DNA from 3 places in the Planococcus sp. MB-3u-03 genome. Region 3 is predicted to be linked to each of the others. Evidence: riboswitches for the same ligand, from Rfam matches in the RefSeq annotation. Region 3 holds a riboswitch; each other region holds the start of a gene.
What was found. A riboswitch is a leader RNA that binds a small molecule or an ion and turns the genes downstream of it on or off. The one in region 3 is predicted to bind thiamine pyrophosphate.
Positions count from the first base shown of each region.

Region 1: linked by a shared signal. The riboswitch ahead of CW734_RS09630 (ABC transporter substrate-binding protein) and the one ahead of CW734_RS14910 (lipoate--protein ligase family protein) in region 3 are both predicted to bind thiamine pyrophosphate.
Region 2: linked by a shared signal. The riboswitch ahead of tenA (thiaminase II) and the one ahead of CW734_RS14910 (lipoate--protein ligase family protein) in region 3 are both predicted to bind thiamine pyrophosphate.

Region 1 is NZ_CP025135.1:1,662,882-1,668,118, forward strand. It holds gene CW734_RS09610 (GNAT family N-acetyltransferase) at 904-1,467, shown strand; gene CW734_RS09615 (nitroreductase family protein) at 1,584-2,231, shown strand; gene CW734_RS09620 (MarR family winged helix-turn-helix transcriptional regulator) at 2,338-2,766, shown strand; gene CW734_RS09625 (putative quinol monooxygenase) at 2,798-3,094, shown strand; TPP riboswitch at 3,191-3,301, shown strand; gene CW734_RS09630 (ABC transporter substrate-binding protein) at 3,429-4,436, shown strand; gene CW734_RS09635 (thiamine-binding protein) at 4,436-4,729, shown strand; partial or broken gene CW734_RS09640 (ABC transporter permease) at 4,729-5,237, shown strand, end outside.
Region 2 is NZ_CP025135.1:2,517,728-2,522,964, forward strand. It holds gene thiW (energy coupling factor transporter S component ThiW) at 1-342, opposite strand, end outside; gene CW734_RS19750 (hypothetical protein) at 339-494, opposite strand; gene CW734_RS13960 (thiamine phosphate synthase) at 520-954, opposite strand; gene thiD (bifunctional hydroxymethylpyrimidine kinase/phosphomethylpyrimidine kinase) at 929-1,807, opposite strand; gene thiM (hydroxyethylthiazole kinase) at 1,797-2,558, opposite strand; gene tenA (thiaminase II) at 2,551-3,240, opposite strand; TPP riboswitch at 3,330-3,431, opposite strand; gene CW734_RS13980 (S1C family serine protease) at 4,140-5,237, opposite strand, start outside.
Region 3 is NZ_CP025135.1:2,734,800-2,740,036, forward strand. It holds partial or broken gene pepT (peptidase T) at 1-662, shown strand, start outside; gene CW734_RS14900 (DUF4825 domain-containing protein) at 763-1,260, opposite strand; gene lipA (lipoyl synthase) at 1,308-2,252, opposite strand; gene CW734_RS14910 (lipoate--protein ligase family protein) at 2,249-3,088, opposite strand; TPP riboswitch at 3,176-3,282, opposite strand; gene CW734_RS14915 (STAS domain-containing protein) at 3,429-4,448, opposite strand; gene CW734_RS14920 (hypothetical protein) at 4,583-4,813, shown strand; gene CW734_RS14925 (pyridoxamine 5'-phosphate oxidase family protein) at 4,881-5,237, shown strand, end outside.

The sequences.
Region 1 (5,237 bases), 1.1 Mb from region 3:
AACATCAAGACCTTATGGAGCTGAATCTTGGGAAACATCGAGCAATTTGATTGATGCCTATACATATATCCCTATGTTCATCGGCGTTTATTTTCTTTTGCTTTCTTCGATCACTTTTACTATTCCATACTTAAATCTCCAAAAATAAACTACGCTGTAATTATTGGGGAAGAATTATTTGAAACTTCCTGATTATTACTAAAAATTCGTCAATGTTCCAAATTGAACGCAATTGAGTTATCAAATTGTCTTTTAGATTGATTGTATAAAACAGGAGGCAACCAATAATATGGCTGCCTCCCTGTTTATATTTTGTTAAACACAATAGATTGATAACCTTTTATGGTTATTTCTGGTATTCTGTTGATGTTAGCTCACCGGTTTTAATCCCATTTTTAAAAAAGAGATACCTAAAAATAAGTTCAGGATTTGAAATTCACGCTTTTGTAAGAAATAGGCTAGGAGGAGACAATGGTTTTCAAATTTATCGGGTAATTCATTTATTGCTCACTGGAGCTGTCACTATTCTGATTTCTACTTTTTGCATCCGGCGGGCTTGGGAAAATTATACAGATAATGCTTTTCCAAATCCCAATGGCTTTTGCCCATCTTGGTATGGGGATAGGGTGCGTTCTATCTTTCATCAAAAGACAGTCATTTACGGATTAATCATTAGTTTTTGCCAATCCTATTTTATATGATGCTTTTCTATATTTAAAGGGATGCTCATTAAAATCTTGATATATTTTGACTCCCTTTATTAATCTGCTGATGCCAATTCGCTAAGCCGAATAAATTCCTCAGCGTCTTTTACACATAGTGCCATGCCTTTTTCCCAGAATTCTTTTGGGTGATGTCTTCACCCAGATGCTTCAACTTAATATTTTGATTGGAGATAGAATCATGAAGCTAATCAATGAACGGATATACTTGAGGCCAGTTAAGGCAGAAGATGCACAGCTGTTCTTGGATCACACCGAAGACGAGGAAATTCGATACATGACCGGAACAAAAGCCAGGTTTTCGCTTGAGCAAATCCAAGACCATATCGAACAGATCCAACAGGACGACACGCGCTACGATTTTACGATCTGTTTGTACGCAACGGATCAATTGATTGGTGAATTGTCAGTATTGGATATTGACCAGGGCAACCAGAGTGCAGGGTTTAGGATCACCATGAATGCGATGGCACTGACGGGCAAAGGCTATGGCACAGAAGCGATCGAACTGGAGCTGAAATTTGTATTTGATGTGCTGAAGCTCAACCGCCTGCAATTGGAAGTGTTCAGCCATAATGAGCGGGGCATACGCGCTTATGAAAAGAACGGCTTAAAGAGAAGGGTCTTGCGGGTAGTGCTCCATTACAACGGGGCGTTTTCAGACGAAATCATCATGGCAATTATCGAAGCGATTATCAAAAGCAAAAGCAAGAAAGGCTGCAGAAGCCTTTCTTTTTATGGATAAAAATCCTGTAAAACTTTCTGGTTGCATTTTTCTTTAACGGGTTTATATTATGTGAGGCATCAATTAATGAGGGGTCAATTAATATTTCTCAAAACAATTAGGATAGAAAAGGAGCAATTTACCATGAACACTGCAAAACAAAAACCAATGATTTCAATGAAATCGTCAATGGGCGCCGTTCCATTAAACAATACGATCCGGACGTGAAAATCAGCCGCGAGGAAATGACCGAAATCCTGAAACAGGCTTCCACGGCGCCATCTTCCATCAATATGCAGCCTTGGCGTTTTGTTGTTATCGACAGCGCAGAAGGAAAAGAAAAGCTTGCGCCGCTGGCATCTTTCAACTTGGAAAAAGTGATGAGTGCATCAGCTGTCATTGCCGTGTTCGGCGACCTCAACAACATTGAGTACGCAGAAGAGATTTATGGAAAAGCTGTAGAACTCGGTTATATGCCGGAAGAAGTGAAAGAATTCCAAGTCGGCTACTTCAAACCTTTGTATGAAGGCATGTCCAAAGAGCAGATGAAAGACATCGTGCTATTGGACTCAGGGCTTGTATCTATGCAATTGATGCTCGTTGCCCGTGCATTCGGCTACGACACCAACCCAATCGGTGGCTACGACAAGGAAAAAATCGCTGAAACGTTCGGCCTGGACAAAGAGCGGTATGTGCCAGTCATGCTTCTCACGATTGGTAAAGCCGCCAACGAAGGCTTCCAGTCGTACCGCTTGCCGGTCGAGACGACCACGACCTGGAGCTAAGCCAGCCAATCTTGAGTATTCGGTATTTATGTATTATATTTGACTGGTCAATGAATAGTGGGCACAGCTATCAATTGACTTCATCGATTATTTAGGAGGTCTTTCTATGCCGTGTTCATTTTCAAAGCAGGAACAAATGCTGCACCAGTTTAAGGGCCTGACCAATCAGATCAGCCCAAAGTTCGAGCGCTGCACAGGTATCAGTGCGTCACGCTATGAATTATTGTCCCAACTGTATAAGGTGGATGAAATCAATCAATCGACGCTTCAAAAATTGGTCAATATCGACGGCGCCGCGATTACGCGTCATTTGAAACAGCTAGAAGCGAGCGGAATGGTCACGAAGCGCAGAAATCCAGAGGACAACCGCGTGATTTTTGTCAGCCTGACCGATGAAGGCCGCGAGCGCATCATCGAATACCGGAAAGAAAATATGGGCTTCGTTAAGCAAATGCTCCACGATTTCACGTCTGAGGAAGTGGATGCGCTAAGCGATATGCTACAACGTATGCAAGACAATATCGTTGATTATTAAAAAAATATAAATTAAAGGATGGCGAAAACATATGATGATTATCCACGCACATTTGCAAGTAAAACCTGACCAAGAACAAGCGTTTTTAGATGAAGGCAAAACTCTTATTGAAGCATCGCGTCAAGAACCAGGCAATGTACAATACGATTTGATGAAATCGGTCGAGCAGGACGGCCATTACACGATGGTCGAAGTATGGAAAGATGCGCAAGCAATCGAAGCCCATAACGCGAGCGAGCATTTCACGGCATTTTCGAAAAAAGCAGCCGGATTCATGAGCGCGCCGATGGAACTCAAAGTCTATAGCGGTGAAGCTGTCCCAATGTAAGAAAAACTTGTTTGTTCAAATGAGATGCCAGACAGTGCTTGAACATCTCGGTGAACTGTGACAAGATAGACCTTGAAAGACAAATGCTAATTTCATAAAACACATGTGGGGAATCGGTGTTGCCGATTGAGAGAATATCCGTGAGATATTGACCCTTGGAACCTGAACTGGCTAATACCAGCGGAGGGAACATATTCAAATCGGTCTATTCTGCGATGATATGCGCCCAAGGTTTCTATAACCTTGGGCGCTTTTTTGTATCCGCAATTGGATATGTCCCCTGAATCAGCTCCTGAAATCATCTTTTATGAATTCATTCAGAGGGGGAAACAAGATGAAAAAATGGACGATTGCCATTGCGCCGGTATTGCTGCTGGCGGCATGTACAGACGAAGCGGAAAATCCGGGCAGCGATGTGGCGAATGAACAACAGGGATTACAAGAAGTGACGATGGTGTTGGATTGGACGCCAAATACCAACCACACCGGATTGTATGTGGCGCAGGAAAAGGGCTATTTTGAAGAGCAAGGGCTCGATGTCGAAATCATCTTGCCGGGTGAAGCGGGCGCCAATCAATTGGTCGCCTCCAACCAGGCGGAATTCGGCATCGGGGCACAGGAAAGCTTGACGGAAGCGAGAGTCCAGGGAATCCCGATCGTCTCGATCGCGGCGCTCATCCAGCACAACACGTCCGGATTTGCATCACCTAAAGACAAAGGCATCGAATCGCCGAGTGATTATGAAGGGAAAACTTACGGCGGATGGGGCGCGCCGGTCGAAAAAGCAGTGCTTGGGTCCATCATGGAACAAGACGATGCCGATGTGGGAAAAGTCGACATCGTCAATATCGGCAATAGCGACTTTTTCACAGCGGTCGAACGCGACATTGATTTTGCGTGGATCTATTACGGCTGGACGGGAATTGAAGCCGAACTGCGCGGCGATGAATTGAACATGCAGTATTTGACGGACTACTCGGACAAACTGGATTATTACACCCCGATTCTGATGACCAATGAAAACTTGATTGCAGAAAATCCGGAAACCGTTCGTGCATTCACCAAAGCAGTGTCGCAAGGCTATGAATTCGCCATCGATGAGCCGGAACAAGCAGCTGAGATCTTGATCGAAGCGGTACCAGATTTGGACCCGGAACTGGTGAATGCGAGCCAGAAATGGCTGTCGCCGAAATATCAGGACGATGCCGCGAAATTCGGCGAACAACAAGAGCAAGTGTGGGCGGATTATGCAGCTTGGATGTTCGGCAACGGGTTGCTGGATGAGGAACTGGACGTCGAGCAGGCATACACCAATGAATTTTTACCGGAGGAGGAAAACTGATGGGCAATGCACTATTAAGTATTCAAATCATCCCGAAAACCAAAAACGGGGAAGACGTTATTCCGTATGTGGACAAAGCGATTGCCGTCATTGAAAAGTCAGGCGTCCCGTACCAAGTCAATCCATTGGAGACGACGATGGAAGGGGATCTGGCGCAGTTGTTTTCAATCGTCGAAGAAATGAACGAAGCGATGATCGAGTGCGGCAGTTCGAACGTCATCTCACAAATCAAAGTGCTGTATCAGCCGAGCGGCGCGTCGATGGATAAATTGACGGAGAAATACCGGCCGTGATGATTGTGCGAAAAGGATGGAGACCGGTTCTGGTCCTCATCCTTTTATTGATCATCTGGCAAGTGCTGGTGCCACTGTTTGAAGTGCCGGACTGGCTATTGCCGACCCTTATCAGATCGGGCTGGAAGCGGTAAAAGTTGGCCAAAACTACAGCGGGCATCTGATTGCGACAATTCGTTTGTCGATCCTCGGCTTTTTATCGGATCGTCGATAGGGCTCGGCGTCGCGATGCTCCTCCATCTCGTGCCGAAACTGCGGGAGACCTTTTATCCTTTGTTGATTTTATCGCAAAATATCCCGATTATCGTTTTGGCGCCGCTATTGGTCATTTGGTTCGGCTTCGGCTTTGTGCCGAAACTGATTATCATCATTCTCGTGTGTTTTTCCCGATCACTATCGCGGCACTTGACGGGTTCAGGCAGACGAGTGGCGAGTTGCTGCATTATATGAAAATGGCCGGAGCTAACAGACGCCAGATTTTTGGAAACTCGAATGGCCGCATGCGATG
Region 2 (5,237 bases), 220 kb from region 3:
CACCGCGACCAGTGAGGCGATGATACCGGTTCCTAGGATTTCACCGGCTGCTGCAAAACCGAGCCGCCCGCTGTAGCGATAAAAGACACCAGCAAGCAATGCGCCGATCATGCCTCCCGGAAAAGCGAGCAGCGAGCCGGTCCCAGTCAAGACGCGCACCGCTCCAGTCAATAAGGCGATGACGACCGCAGGCCCTGGGCCGAAGACGACTGCTGCGATGACATTGATCGCATGCTGCACCGGATATGCTCGGGCGATGCCTGCCGGAAACCAGACGAACGCGGATCCGGCGACGGCGAGTGCGACGAACATTGCCATGAGTACGAGTTTTTTCGTGTTCATCCGATACACCTCTCCGGTATCGCTCGTTTGAAGCGTTCGATTTGCCTTGCGACATCTTGTGCCTGTGCTATCGAAGAGATGACGGCGATGCCCGATACGCCTGCCCGCCACACCATTTCGGCGTTGCCTGGTTCGATGCCGCCGATGCCAATGACGGGTACGTGCGGATATTGGGTTTCACTTTAATGATTTCAGCAACACCCGCTGGCGGTTTGGCATCGCTTTTGTGCGCGTGCCAAATACCGGTCCCATGCCGAGATACGTCGCGCCGCACGTCAGCGCTTCATTCGCTTCTTTGACTGAATGCACCGAAACCCCAAGAGCCATCGATACGCCGATTCGTTTTCTCACCGATCCGCAGTCCATATCATCCTGGCCGATATGGATGCCGTCCGCTTCGATTGTGCAAGCCAGTTCGACATCGTCATTGATGAATAGCGGGACATCGTATTCACTGCACAACTTCTTGCACTTTGCCGCGAACTCCACGAGCGCATCACCCGTCAATGCGCCGCGCCCTTTTTCGCGCAGCTGAAAATGGGTGATGCCGCCTTGCAGCGCTTCTTCGAGCAGCTCGAGCGGCTCTTTAGTACCGGCGTTTGTCGTACCCATTAGAAAATAAATCGCTGGATTCCCGAACAAGATGAACCACTTCCTTTTCGATAGATTCTTTGTACGCCGCATGATGTGTCGGGCCGTGGCCATGCCCGATGTGAAGCGGATACGCAAGAGCTGCCTGGATGAATTCCTTGGCAGTGAACAAGGCTTCTTCCACTGGTTTGCCTTTGCCGAGTTCAGCTGTCAGCGCCGCTGAAAACGTGCAGCCCGTGCCATGTGTCTGTTCCGTTTGGAGACGCTCTGAGCGTAGTAAGATGACCTTTCCTTGCTGATCCAGATAATAGTCTTCCGCAACGTCAGGGTCAGTGCTATGGCCGCCTTTGATGACCACAGCTTCCGCACCGAGCGATAAAATCGCTTCCGCCGCATTTCTGCGTGATGCATCGTCTGTAATGTCTATTCCGCTCAATACTTCCGCTTCCGGGATATTTGGCGTGATGATGGCAGCGAGCGGGACGAGCATCGTTTTAATTGCTTCGACCGCTTCCTGCTGCAACAAGGAAGCGCCGCCTTTTGCGATCATGACGGGATCGATGACGAGCCTGTTCCAGCCGTAGCGTTTGATGCCTTGTGCGGTTTCTTCGATGATGCCGGCGTCAAACAGCATGCCGGTCTTGAGCGCGCGGATATCGAAGTCCGTCCCAATTGCATCGAGCTGTTCTTTGACCGCTTGTCGATCCATCGGATAAATGCCGTGAACGCCCTGCGTGTTTTGGGCGGTCACCGCCGTTACCGCCGAACAGCCGAATACGCTAAGTTCCTGGAATGTTTTCAAATCCGCTTGTATCCCCGCTCCACCGCCTGAATCAGATCCGGCAATCGTCAATACTTGGGGTTTAGCGTCCATATAGTACCACCTCCTGTCGTTTGGATAGTTCGTCCAGAAAAGCCATCTGGAAAGTTCCCGGGTTCAAGGCGATTTTCGATGCCTTGCTTCCTGCATTCGCGTAAATCTGCAAGCCGTAAGCAACTGCATCGAACCGATCGCTTTCTTCGTCCGTCAAGAATGCGGCAAGCACAGCACTGAGCAGACACCCCATCCCCGTGACCGACGCCATCAAGGGATCGCCCCCTGTGATGTGCTCGGTCCGTTCTCCGTCCGTCACCAGATCGCTCATTCCGGTCACGGCGACAAGTGTTCGATATTCATCAGCCACTTGTTTAGCGATGGTCTCCAAATCGCCTTGGCCTTCTCCGGCATCGACGCCGCGCGCTTGCCAATCTACTCCTGCAATGGCCGCGAGTTCGCCTGCGTTGCAGCGCACTAAAGTGATATCGAGTTCTGTCAGCAATCGTTTCACGGCTTTCAATCGATAAGCTGTCGCGCCGGCACCGACCGGATCCAACACAATCGGGATGCCTTTTTCCATGGCGGCGCGTCCCGCGATGAGCATGCTGTTGAGTGAGCGCTCCGTGATCGTGCCGATATTGAGCGATAAGGCATCGGCGTGTCCTGTGAGCTCGGCGACTTCCTGTTGTTCATCTCCCATGACCGGCGAGACGCCGAGCGCGAGCAAGCCGTTTGCCTGAAAATTCGAGACGACGTGATTAGTGATGCAGTGAATCAAGGGTTTTCGTGCGCGCAATTCCCTAAGCATGGCGGACACTCTCCTTTTTCGCGGGCAGCTCCCACGTTTCCATCGTCCACGCCTGCTGCCAGAACTGCCATTCATAATAGCTGCTTCTCATAAAGCGCGTTTTCAATTCCTTGCGCCGCTCTTCCGGCAAGCCCTCAGCTAAATGGTCCATCCGATTGATCTGTTCGTTCACTAGTTCCCCGAACCACTCGGATCCGTATGTGCCAATCCATTTCTGAAAAATCGGTTCTTCCGGCGTCGCGGTTTTCAACCGTTCGCCGATTTCGTAATAAAGCCAATAGCACGGAAGCAAGGCTGCAAGCACATCTGCAAGATCGCCTTCTGCCGAACGGTACATATGCGAAACGTAAGCATAGGCGTGTGGCGACGGTTCGAATAGTTTCCAATCTTCCTCTGTTACCCCGAGCAATTCCATAAACGATTCATGAAGCGCGAGTTCCGCGGCGCAGGTCTGTTCTGCGTGATGCGCAAAGGATTGCGTCGTTTTCAAATCTTTGGCTTTTGTGGCACCGATCGCCTGTACTTTCGCGAAATGGGTTAGGTAATAGGCATCTTGCATGACGTAGAATTTAAAAACATCGAGCGGCAAATCGCCTTTCGCGATGCCTTTCACAAACGGGTGTTCAAAACTGGCGTCCCATAAATCTGTGCATTCCAACCGGACTTCTTTACAAAATGTCATGTCGCTCTCTCCTTTTTTGGGCAAAATAAAACACCGCTTCCCAGGTAAGGAAGCGGCGATAAAGGTCAGCTGAAGAAATTGGAGAAAAGCTCACAATTCGCCCACTTCCCTACGCTGGTATGATCCAGATCAGGTTCAAAGGGTCCGGACTCTTGTCCGTCTCAGCCAACTTGGCTCCCCTAGTGGAATAGCGATATTTTTTTATTGTCGGCAATAGAATACCATAGCTGGCTAGCGAATTCAAAACTTTTTGAAATTAAGATAGCAGGAGTTTTGTTGTTTAATTGGAATTAGCTTGCACTTTTCATCTACTAGTTATCCGCAGCCTCGCTTGGGTTTGAGCTTTCACAATGAGCCAATGAATTGGCGAAAGGCAGTTGAGCCGATTCATTTGCGACGCATCTGCTTTTGCAGATGTGGGAGCAAAGTTATACGTTCATTTCCCAATCTAGTGGAGTATGCGAAGTTTATCATTTTCCGGCTTCGCTTCACCCTTAAGCGCGATGCTGCTTTTAGATTCCATTGGATAGATAAGTGACTAGTTGAGTGGTTTTGTCGATTTCGTCCGCTTTGGTTTGTTTGATTGATTGATAATCGAAAGTGAAAATGAGTTGGAATCGATTTACTGACACCATGGTACTGTTCTGCCTCTTGCAAGCAAGCTTTCATTTCACACACACGGTCTTCAATGAACGATGCATTTCGTTTTCATTCTAAAACTAGGGCTGCAGCGGAAACCGGCGACTCCGGGAGGTATAGCGAGACAATTGAGACCCTGGACTGAGCGTAAGCGAGGGAAGCGGCTCAATGCGAGCCCTCCGGAAAGCGTCCGGTTGCAGCGCAAGCTCCCCACTCTAAATCCACTAAAAAAAAAGAACCTCCAAAAACGGAGGCTCCTATTATTCTTCTACATATTCAATCTGATAATCCCCGTACTCATCGATCACAACGGTATAGAGGCGCCGGTGGTCGATTGTTCCGGTCTCGCCGTTTGCTTCGTGGTAATTGAATACTGCGCCGGCTTCGACGTATGCACGGTCGCCTTCAATTTCGACGGAACTGACTTCCGGCACGACGGAATCGAACACGCGGCCATCCGCTGAATACTCTTGGACGACGCTGTCTACCGCTTCAACCGCCTGGCTTCCCTGTACTAAATAGGAAGAATAATAATTCAGCTCCTCGTCATTCATCGAATACGGCAGCAAGTCATAATAGGCTTCGATGAAACTCGATAATAGCGCTTCTTCAAAATACGCATCCTTTACGGACGGTTCCACCAATTGCGATTCAGGAAGCGGATCTGGGTTGTTCGCCCAGCTATCCAACATTTCCTTTTTCAAATAAAGCGGGATTGCATAGCCGATTTCGGGATTGTCTTCAAGCATGACCGAATTGATGCCGAGCACGCGGCCGGTGCTTGCATCGAGTAACGGCCCGCCGCTTGAGCCCTGCTTGATCAAAGCATTCATTTCATAAAGATCCGTATAGACAAAGACTTCCGAGAAATCGACGCCGGTGTCGGTGATTTCCCCTTCAGTCGCAGTATTCGCTGCGTTCTCGGGGCTGCCGATGGCGATAACCGGTGTGCCGATATCGACCGGTTGCATTTCCTGCTCAAGTGGCTCTTTTCCTGCGAGGTCTTCAACACGGACAAGCGCCAAATCCTCATCGAGCGACATGCCGATCACTTTGCCGGCAAATTCCTGGCCGTCGCTATTGACGAGTGAAATAAACGTGGCATCTCGCACGACATGGGCGTTCGTCAAAATGTCGCCCTGGTTATTGAATAAAAAGCCGGACCCTTGCTCGAAATCGGTATAGATCGTGTAGACATGTGTCTTGGCATTCGCTATCATCACGGCTTTTTCCTGAGCGGCCGTATCGACCGGGGAATCCGTCTGCTCTGTTTCAGCTTCGGGCGGCGCCTCTGTCTCCGTCCCTCCGCAAGCCGCGAGAATCATCGCCGACAGGAAAACCATCAGCCATTGCATCAT
Region 3 (5,237 bases):
ACCGTTTCGGCGCAGACTACGCGTATACGATGGACGGTGGGCCGCTTGGCGAGCTTCAATACGAGAGCTTTAATGCCGCGAGCGCGAAATTGACAGTCCACGGAACCAGCGTCCACCCCGGTTCCGCCAAAGACAAGATGGTCAACGCCATTACGGTCGCGACGCGCTTCCAGGCTGAAATGCCATCTGATGAAGTTCCTGAGAAAACGGAAGGCTACGAAGGCTTTATCCATTTGAACAACTTCAATGGTTCCGTCGAACAAGCAGTGCTTCAGTACATTGTGCGCGATTTCGATAAAGACAAATTCGAAGCAAAAAAACGCCATATGGAGCAAGTGGCGGCCGCATTGCAAAAAGAATTCGGGGAAGAAGCGATCGAACTCGAGCTCGAAGACCAATACTATAATATGCGCGAGAAAATCGAACCGGTAATGGAAATCGTCGATCAGGCCGAACAAGCGATGAAGACATTGGGGCTTTCTCCAGACATCATCCCTGTACGCGGTGGCACGGACGGATCCCAGTTATCTTATATGGGCTTGCCGACACCGAACATCTTCACAGGTGGCGAAAACTATCACGGCAAATTCGAGTTCATCTCCGCTGAAAACATGGAAAAAGCGACTCAAGTGATTGTGGAAGTTGCAAAAATCGCCAAATAACCGGGTTCCCCTATCCATTTCCCGGGAAATTTTTTCAGTACGATTCAACACAAAAAAGCAGCGGCCTAATGCCGCTGCTCTTTTTAGGTTTCATGCAGTTTTAGGATTGTGTCAACAGCGCATCAATTTTTTGGTCTTCATCCAAATATTGTTCGAGCAGCTCTTCTAATTTCTCTTGCTCATCAATTTCGGTCAAATCCACTTCATACCAAGCTTGCAATTGCTCTCTCGTCAGTTGGTATTGTTCCACGTCTGCTCCTGTGTCGAAGTCAAATTGGACCCACTCCACATTGTCGATCAGCGTAAACAAATAAGTCGCATTATGTGCCGCTGTTTCCTTATCCGATAATGTTGCCTTTTCCCAATCGTAAGAGGCGGTGACTCCATAAGGCTGTTGTTTCGTCTCCAGTTCAAAGCCTGTAAAATGCTCTGCACCCGGCAGCCTGTTAAGGGTGTTGAGAACGGCACTGTTATTCCCGACTGCCGCCCCTTCATATTCGAAGAGGTCTGGTTCCTCTGCCGCAAGCAACGGGCTGCATGCGCTCATAACGAACAGCGCGGTGGATAACAGCATAGCCGCAGCAAGTATTTTTCTCAATTCAAGCCCTCCTCTAAGAAAGGTTTCTATAGACCCGCTCCGCTATTTCAAAATTCGATGCGGTCGATTTTCGCGCCCGTTGATTCGACGCCTTTCATGTATTTGATGCGTTTCTGGACAGCGGTTTCGTTTACTTGCTCATCCGCATGATATGAAGAACGCACCATCGGGCCGGCTTCGCAATGCTTGAAACCTTTCGCCAATGCGATTTCCTTCAACTCCTGGAACTCGTCCGGATGGTAGTAACGGACGACGTCCAAATGCTTCAATGTCGGTTGCAAATATTGGCCGATCGTCATGATGTCGACTTTGTGCGCCAACAGATCATCCATCGCTTCGATAATCTCTTCTTTCGTTTCCCCGAGCCCAACCATGATGCTTGATTTGGTCGGCACATGCGGTGCGATTTCCTTGACCCGCAATAGCAATTCCAGTGAACGATCGTAGGTCGCTCTCGCACGGACGCGCTTCGTCAGGCGGCGCACCGTTTCGATATTATGGTTGAAAATATCCGGTTCGCTGCTCATCAACATATGCAGGCTCTCGTAATCGCCTTTCATATCGGACGGCAAAATCTCGACGGTCGTTTCCGGCATTTTCCGGTGAATGGCACGGACGGTTTCCGCAAAAACTGCAGCCCCGCCGTCTTTCAAATCATCGCGGGCCACCGCTGTAACGACGACATGCTTCAAGTTCATGATTTCCGTCGATTCCGCTACGCGCTCCGGCTCGCCCCAATCCAGTTCGTTCGGCAAGCCGGTTTTGACCGCGCAGAACCGGCACGCTCTTGTGCATGTATCTCCCAGAATCATGAAGGTCGCGGTGCGGCGTTCACTCCAGCATTCATGGATATTCGGGCATTTTGCTTCCTCGCATACCGTGTTCAATTTTTTCTCGCGCATCAATTTCTTCAGATCATTATAAGTTTCGTTCGTGTTCAATTTCACTTTCAGCCATTCGGGTTTACGTTCACGCTGCTTTGTTTTTGTCATCGCATAAGTTCCCCTTTCTCTTCTCGTCGGTGGTTCCATTCTTCGCTTGCGTATTTGGCTTCGAGCACGCGCACTTCTTCTAGCAGTTCAGCTGGTGGTTCGAATTTTTCCAAAAGGATGCCAAGCCCCGTTTCAAATCCATCCTTGAATGCCTGTTGTACTTCTTCTAAGCTTGCCGGTTCTTGCAGGAGTTCGTTGATCGCGACGGCGCGTGTGCGGAAAGCTTGGCGCGCCCTTTCCTTCACCGCTTCACTCGGGTAGACAAACAATTCGAACAAACGGTTTTCATCCAGCTGCAGCGGAATAGATCCGTGCTGCAAAATGATGCCTTGTTTTCTTGTCTGCGCGCTTCCTGCCGCTTTCCTGCCCTCAACAGTCAATTCATGCCAAGACGGTTCTTCAAAGCATACCGCTGAAGATTCTTTCGAACGCTTCCTCTCCGCAGCGAGTTGTGCTTGAATCCCTAAATTGCGGTAACCTTCAAGTAAGCCTCGGGAAATGACCAAATACGCTTCTTTTACTGATTTCGGCATGGATGGATGATGTTCCGGAATCACTACGCTGTAAGTCAATTCCTGATCGTGGAGTACGGCTTTTCCGCCGGTCTGCCTCCTGACCAAGGGTATGCCCAATTGCGCAGCTTTTTCGAGATCGATGCTGCCATTCAGTTTCTGGAAAAATCCCACTGAAATCCCGGCTGGCGCCCATCCGTAAAACCTGAGCACAGGTTTCATGCCCGTCTTGCGCTGCCAGTTCATCAATGCTTCGTCCATTGCCATATTGTGGGCCGGCGTGCAAAGCCCCGACTCCATATAGCCCCATGTTTCGTCCAAAATATCTCAACTCCTCTCAGCTTATGCATGACTCCAAAGCCCATAAAAAAACACCGCTTTCCATGGGGAAGCGGTGTATGCAGGCAAAAGGAAGCATACGTACCACTTCCCTACGCTGGCATGGTCCAGATCAGGTTCAAGGGGTCCAAGCATTCGCTCGTCTCAGCCAGTCAATTCCGGCTCCCCCAGTGGTCAGCTATGTATAGTTCTTCTCGAGCTTATCATTTCTTTCAAGAAATCTCAATATACTAAATAGTATTTTCTTTATATTTTTATCCAATTTATTCAAAAATATCCAAAAAAGATTTCCCTATACGTTTTGCTGATAGGGAAATCTTTATTATTAGATAATCGTCTTGCCGTTCTGCGCCAACGCGAAGTGGATGCTGTGTTGAAGCGTACGGAAGCATTCATAGCCAGAGAGGTCTACGCCCGCTTCTGTGATGGTCATGCTGGTGTGCGGTGAAATACCGGCCAGCACCGTTTTCGTCCCGATCAAATTCGCGGCCGACCCTAATTTTTCGATCAGCATCGCCGCATGCTGGTTGAAACTTTCATTCAGCCCGGTCAAATCGAGGAGCAAGTAACGCGCTTTGTATTTCGGCAAATTCTCAAGCGTTTTGGTCAATAACTCTTCAGCACGCGCTTCATCATAGCGTCCGAGAAGCGGAACGACCACAATATCTTCGAGCACTGGAATAAGCGGTGAAGTGATTTCCCGGATCATGTCATGGAGATCCGCTGTCTTTTCATCCACCAGCTGTTCGAGTTCGCGGATTTTCTCCGATTCTTTGCGGCGTGCCAGTGTATGGATGTTCTTTTCAATCGTCTCTTCTGACGGGAAATAGCGGATCAGGCATTCATCATGCCCTTCAATCTGCGAGTGGACCACTTCATACCAAATGCTGCGGCCGAGGAGCGAGCTGAAGATTCCCGCGTAATGGGCCGGCAAGAAACTGCCGCCGGTCTTTTTTCCTTGTGCCACATTGATCTGATATTCCCAGCTGTTTTTCAGCGTCACTTCCAAAGTGGCGGCTTCTATATCCAAATTGCGGATGGATGCCAATCCCCAGCCAGCTGATGCATATGTATTGGTTATAAGTTCCGAAGCTTTAAAAACGGAAATCCCGCCCATTTTGTGGAAATAATCCCCCACTACCTGGCCTTGGCGAAATCCTGTCGACTCCAAAACGACAGTTGCTGCGTCTTCCCCAGAGATTTCCTCGATGGAATCAAAGAACATTTTCATCGCAGTGGAAGTCCAGAACAGTACGGAATTCTGCCCTTCAAAGAGGAAGCGCCCTTGTGGGAGATCCCATTCAAAATCCAGGCCGCCCACGTTTACCTTCGTTTGTTGCGTCATTGTATAGCCATCCTCCTTATTTAGCACTATTAAATAATCATACGCCAGCCGGGTATCCCCAGCAAGTTCTAATGTTTTAAAGCACTCCAATTAAGGAATAGATAGACAAGAACGCTAAAGGAGAGGTGCTAACGATGGCAGAAAAAGACCGTTTCAACGAAAAGGAACGAAAAACAAGCGACGGAGCTCCAATGGACAATCCTGAGCAAGTTAAGACAGATAAAGAAACCATGACAGAAATGCACGAAGAAGAAATGAATGTGGATTCCATCCCATTGGAAGACTTGAAGCAGGACATGAAAGACGAAAAAAATCCCCGTGATACGAAAGATGATTCAGCAAGCGAGGAAAAACATCCAGAATGATTTCTTCTGCGGGCTTATCGCCCGCAGTTTTCCTGGCAAACGATACTACTGTAAAGGAGAGATTTGAATGGCACAACAAGAATTAAAACAACAAGCATTGAAAATTTTGGAAGACAGCATGATCGGGACTTTGGCAACGATCAAAGACAACAAGCCGCATTCCCGTTATATGACATTCTTCAATGACGAATTTACATTGTACACGGCTACAAGCAAGCAGACACAGAAAGTGGACGAGCTCGAGAAGAATCCTAACGCCCATATCCTGCTTGGCTACGAAGGGGAAGGCGTCGGCGATAGCTTCCTAGAAATCGAAGGCCAGATGTCGCTGCGGGATGACCGTGAGCTGATCGACAAAGTGTGGAACGAACACTTGACCGGCTGGTTCGATGGCCCAGAAGACCCCAACTTGATCATCCTGGCA